DNA from 2 places in the Weissella ceti genome. Region 2 is predicted to be linked to the other one. Evidence: riboswitches for the same ligand, from Rfam matches in the RefSeq annotation. Region 2 holds a riboswitch; the other holds the start of a gene.

Region 1 (3,154 bases), 370 kb from region 2:
CATAAGGAATTGCCGATCCGGCATAATTTCAATCTTTACCCAGTCACTACCACTCAATGCACGAGCCAAACGTGCAATACGAATAGCTTCTTCTGCATTTGTGGCACCAGATGTATTCGGTAATAGCGTTACTCCGTCCGGGATGTATTCTAGAATATCTGATTCATGCGCTTCGTTACGCTTCAATGCCATCGTGATCATTTCCGCTCCTGCATGATCGACAGCAGCTTTAATCAAGTCATACGAATATTTACCTGATCCTAAAATAAATCGTGAATCAAAAGCATGTCCTGCAATAATTAGTTGATCGGTCATTAATTTTCTCCTTCTAGGTTTTCCTGTGACAATAACAACTGCAATATCATATTCACTTGATGCCCAGCAGCGATCATAACCCGACCAGCCATTAAACCTTCTTTACCCGGATTAGTTTGGTCCCCTGCAATGTAAACATTCTTACGGAACTTCTTAGTTTGAATCGTATTAGATGAATGTAAGCCAGCCATACCATTCCCCATTACTAATGGCTTATTGGGATAAGTTGCTTCACTCGTACGTAACAACATCGCTTTAGCATCTGGTACATCAAATGCTTCAACCATGACATCTGCATCCGCAAATAACTCTGCCACATTCTCATTAGTTACTTTAACTTGATGAATCGTAATATTGATAAATGGATTCATTTCCAAGATGTTTTCACGCAATGCCATAACTTTTGGCATGCCAATCTGACTTAACTTATACTGTTGGCGGTTAAGATTACTAAAATCCACAACATCAAAATCAATTAAAGTTAAGTGTCCTACGCCAGAACGTGCTAAGCCAATAGCAATGTTTGATCCCAAGCCGCCCGCACCTGCAATTACGACATGTGCATCTACCAATGCTTCAGTAGATCCGGCTACGTTGCGTTCTTTCATCCCATGCCAAATGTCTTGCGCGGGGATGCCTTGCATGTTAATCGTCATCTTCTATTCTCCAATTCATATTTCTGTTTTAACGATTCTGATTCATTTGGAAATCAGCCACCCCCAACGAATGACACAACTTCAATCGCATCATTTTCTCCTAACACAACATCTTGAAAGTCATCCTCTTTTAAAATACGACCATTTAATTCCACCACTACGTGTGTCGTATTCATGACTTCTCGTTTTTTAAGCATTTCACTAACGGTTAATCCTTCTAAACCAGTGATTAATTGTCCATTCATGCGCATAAGCGTATTGCCTCCAAAAAATAAAATAAAAAAGCACGTGCTTCCATAGTGAAAGAACGTGCTTAGGTTAATACCGACCTAATTGCACCACTTTCCTACGCTAGTTTTAACTAGATCAGGTTCTTGGAATCCAAAGCATTGGCTTTATCTCAGCCGATCACTTCTTTCGGCACTCCCAGTGGATTTATATATGTGGCATGTTAATGTTTACTTGACGTAACGCCGTAACCGTCTTCTCAATATCATTAGACAACATAATCTCACTTACTACAGCTACACCATCAATTGGAAAGCCCGTAAAGGTATGCACATTGTGTGTTTTAATTCCCCCAATAGCAACCACTGGTATTTTGACGGTTTCGCCAATATCACGCAGGGTTTCGGGGGATGTTGGTCGTGTAATAACTTTAGTTTGGGTTGGAAATATTGCACCAACGCCTAAGTAATCCGCCCCCTCGCGTTCCGCCTCAATCGCACGATTCACGCTTTTGGCTGACACACCAATTAATTTATTAGGACCAACTAATCGACGCACGATAGATATCGGTAAATCAGCGTCACCGATATGCACTCCAGCCGCATCAACCGCTAACATAATATCTACGCGGTCATCAATAATTAGTGGTACGTGATACCGATCAGTTATTCTTTTGACGTCCATAGCTAGCTCAAAATAATTACGCGTGGACAGCGATTTTTCGCGCAACTGGATAATGGTTACACCGGTTTGGCACGCCTCCTCAATAATTTCCAAAAATCGACTTGGCGAATACTCATATTGACCAGTCACAAGATACAGTTGATACGGATTCATCATTTCACCCCACTCCAAAGAAAAAAGCACAACACGTTAAAAGCGTTGTGCCTGAATGTTCATAGTGTAGCGTTAAGAATAAATATTGCTAAACGATCGTCACTGCTCGTGTTTATACATATGCTTCGAATTATTATTTTGAAGATATGTCGCTAAAGTGTACACCGTCATATTTATTGTTAGCTTCCTACGCTAGTGTTAACTAGATCAGGTTCTTGGGTATAATCTCAGCCACATTTGGGCACCCCAGCTTTTAACAGGATTAGTTTAGCAATTATTTCAAAGTTTAGCAACAAAAAAAGATACAAACAATAAAGAATAGACATTCATTTATAAACGACTATTCATCCATATTAAGGACATATACGTACATTTCATACATATATAAACACCAATTCGTATCCTTAAACTATAGAAAAAATCACAGCACTCAAACAACTTACAACTACCAAATTCAACAAATATGTCGAGAAATCAAATATACATATTACTCTATTTTTGATGTTTGGATATTATTACAAAACAAAAAAGCCCTAAAGCAATTGTACTTTAGAGGCTTTCATGAAATATTTAATTCGTTTCAATTAATCGGTAATTACTTACCACGACGAACCATTACTAATCCTGCGAATACAAGACCAAGCAAACCAAGAATAGTCAAATTGAAGTTATCAGCTGAACCAGTATTTGGCAATTCTGCCTTCTTTGTTTCAGACTTCTTCGCTGTAGTCTTCTTAGGTGCTACAACCTTTTCTTCTGACTTACCATTTAACTTCGGTGCTGGAGTTGGCTTTACATGTGCCTTAGGCGCTGGAATTGGCTTAACATCAGACTCTGGTGCTGGTGTTGGCTTTACATGCGCTTTTGGCACAGGCATTGGCTTAACATTAGGCTTCGGTGTTGGTGTTGGCTTAACGTCAGGCTTTAGTTCTGGCTTAATTGGATTGATCTTGTCATCTTCAACTACTTGCCCATCAATATGTTCTGGGGTAATTGGATCGATAACGTCAATATCTTCTTCTGGAATAATTTCTTCCGTTGGGTCGATATGTACTTCTGGCTTTGAACCGTGAATACCATCTTCTAGGTGGTTTTCTTCGATAATTTCATCGCCTGTT
Region 2 (3,154 bases):
TGCACCTGGTGCGGCGAGCCTAGTAACTAAGACTGCAACACAACACCCTCGTAAGGGAAACGAAGGAATTCGTTATGCAGATATGCCATATGGTTCAATTAATTCAATGGGGTTGCCAAACTACGGTTTGGAATACTACATCGAATATGTTGAAAAGTATCAACATGAAAAGCCAATTTTCCTATCAACTGCAGGAATTACACATGATGAAATTTTGTACGCCATGCGTCGTATTCAAGAATCTGATTTCGATGGATTGATTGAATTGAACTTCTCATGCCCTAACGTGCCAGGAAAGCCACAAATTGGTTATGACTTTGCGACAACAGAAGCATTGCTAGAACAAATCTTTACCTTCTTCACAAAGCGTGTTGGGGTAAAGCTACCACCTTACTTTGATATCGCACACTTTGATCAAGTTGCTGAAATCTTGAACAAGTTCCCATTGGCATTCGTTAACTCAATTAACTCAATTGGTAATGGTTTGACAATCGATCCTGAAACAGACACAGTGACTATCACACCTAAGGGTGGTTTTGGTGGCCTAGGTGGCGCAATTGCCAAGCCTACTGCCCTAGCCAACGTGCGTGCATTCCGTGAACGTCTACGTCCTGAAATTAAGGTAATTGGAACCGGTGGTGTAACAAACGGTCGTAACGTGTATGACTTGATTCTAGCTGGTGCCGAAATTGTTGAAATTGGAACAACATTGTATCAAGAAGGACCTGCCGTCTTTGAACGTTTGAACGCTGAATTGATTGAAGAAATGCAACGTCGTGGTTACGATGATTTGTCACAATTCCGTGGAAAACTAAAGACATTGCAAGCAGATCCAAACGCAAAAAACATCTAATTGTTATTGCAAAGCTTTTGAGAACTAGATATACTTAATTGAAACGAATCGACCATGCTGGGGTGCCGAAAGGCTGAGATAATACCCATGAACCTGATCCGGTTAGTACCGGCGTAGGAAGCTTGGTTTTGTTTATTAATATTGCTATTAAACAAAACCCCAGTGAATGAAACCCGTAGAAATACGGCTTGATTGACTGGGGTTTTTACTTTGCTCTTGGCTGTCGGTTCGTTAAATAAATGTTTCAACACTCGTTGAAATAAAAACATATGCCGCTCTAGGAGGAGTATTTTCATGCAACAACGTAACATTCGGGTGACAATTGAAATTGCCATCTTTACTGCCTTGGCCATCGTTTTGGACCAAATCGTGCTATTCCGTATGCCACAAGGTGGAAGCATTTCTTTGGCCATGTTGCCAATCATTGTCATCGCCCTTCGTCGTGGAACAGCTGTTGGAATCACAACTGGTTTCTTGACAGGACTATTGAACTTCATCTTTGGGGGATTCTTCGTTAACATCTTCCAAATGCTTTTGGATTACCCATTAGCTGTGGCCGTTATCGGACTAGCTGGGGTCTACTCAAAGACACTACAAGCTCAATTGGCCAACAATCAATTGACTAAGGCTGCTATTTCAGGAAGTATCGCAACAATGATTAGTGGTGTTGCTGCACTAGTACCACATACAATTGCTGGTGTGGTTTTCTATGCGAGCTTTGCGCCAAAGAACCAATCAGTCTTGCTATACTCACTTGTATACAACGCAAGTTTCTTGATTCCAAAGGCGCTTGTGACACTTGTTGTGGTGGCAATCCTAATCATGAAGGCTCCTCGTATCTTCACAGATAACTTGTAAGAGCTCATTCACTTTTAAAATTAATCAAAATAAAAAGACTGTCACAATTGTGGCAGTCTTTTTCGTTATCGTTCAAATCTAATAATCGTTCAAATATGAATCAGCAAAGAATTTTGCTATGTCGTCGACTGATAATTGTCCAGGCGCAGATGCTTGCCCTGCTTGGGCAAATGTTAATTGAGAGCCATGACGAAACCCTTCTAGTCGGGTTCGGCTTCCTGCATCCCCCATCGCCATCGTAATTAATGGCATCTCACATTGTTGAAAAAGAGCTTTTGTTTCAGCTAACAGCATATTGGCTTGATCTTCATTTTCCGCCATTACAGCATATTTAATCACATCTACTGGCATGTCAGCTAACTCAAACAGCCGTTGATGTAGATTACTTGGATATTGCCAATCATGTCGTGAACCAATAACCGTAACGCCTTGCGCTTTCGCAAATGCACGCGTCGTCATTTGATCATCTAACACGTTAGTTTCAATATCAATCGCTGCAATCCCTGCCTCAATTGCTGCATAATAGACAGCTTGATAGTCATGGGCATTGTAGTTTTTTAAGCCCCCCTCTTCACGTGTACGCCATGTAAAGATAATTGGTCTTTGACTCACTACCATTACCTCTTTAATGACTGCAACAGTTAGGGTTCTCAAATCTTGCCAGGCATCAATGCGCCATTCAAGCACATCTACTCGCTCATCAATACCCGCTTGCAGATAGCCCTTCGTTTCTGACGCATCCTTCACTTGCATCGCAATCGCAATTAGTGGTCTCTCTTGCTGTCGCACTAGTTTACCGATTTGTAATTGACTACTCATAGTGCGCCTCATAGTGTTCAATAATTTCAGACACAATTTCTTGTGGCGTCTTACCATCAGTATGGATGGTCACATTAGCTGCCGCTTCATACTTTGGTAAACGACTACGCCATAACACACCAATTTCAGACAAACTGCTATTGCGCAGGATGGGACGATCCATATCATCCACAATACGCTCCATCGTCTGACCAAATCCACCAGACAAATAATACACTGGCGCAGGATTATCATATAAACGTTCACGATTGACGGTCGTTTCTACGACTCCGCCACCAGTCGCCAAGATACCTTCCTGTTGCAATGCTTTTTGGACGATATTTTTTTCTAACATTCGAAAGGCAGTTTCACCCTTTGCTGAGAAGATTTCACCTGGTGTTTGCCCGGTTTCTTCGGCAATCATTACGTCAGTATCTAGCATTGGTACGTTCAATTGTTGACTTAGGAGTTCAGCGGTTGTTGTTTTTCCCGCTCCCATAAAGCCAATTAGGATCAATTTACTCATGACTGCTTCCTTTCGTTAGAATTATTTTTTAAGTCGTGCTAAGTCTGTAAAGAAACTTGGATAGGACACATTCACAATGTCACCATCTGCCAAGATAACCTCACCATCCGTGATTAACG

The links. A riboswitch is a leader RNA that binds a small molecule or an ion and turns the genes downstream of it on or off. The one in region 2 is predicted to bind thiamine pyrophosphate.
Region 1: linked by a shared signal. The riboswitch ahead of thiE (thiamine phosphate synthase) and the one ahead of thiT (energy-coupled thiamine transporter ThiT) in region 2 are both predicted to bind thiamine pyrophosphate.

Annotation. Positions count from the first base shown of each region.
Region 1 is NZ_CP074441.1:665,754-668,907, forward strand. It holds gene KHQ31_RS03335 (thiazole synthase) at 1-315, opposite strand, end outside; gene thiF (sulfur carrier protein ThiS adenylyltransferase ThiF) at 315-971, opposite strand; gene thiS (sulfur carrier protein ThiS) at 1,025-1,222, opposite strand; TPP riboswitch at 1,298-1,409, opposite strand; gene thiE (thiamine phosphate synthase) at 1,407-2,036, opposite strand; TPP riboswitch at 2,204-2,295, opposite strand; gene KHQ31_RS03355 (Ig-like domain-containing protein) at 2,632-3,154, opposite strand, start outside.
Region 2 is NZ_CP074441.1:1,035,922-1,039,075, forward strand. It holds gene KHQ31_RS05395 (dihydroorotate oxidase) at 1-853, shown strand, start outside; TPP riboswitch at 902-990, shown strand; gene thiT (energy-coupled thiamine transporter ThiT) at 1,148-1,711, shown strand; gene aroD (type I 3-dehydroquinate dehydratase) at 1,790-2,530, opposite strand; gene KHQ31_RS05410 (shikimate kinase) at 2,523-3,035, opposite strand; gene aroA (3-phosphoshikimate 1-carboxyvinyltransferase) at 3,057-3,154, opposite strand, start outside.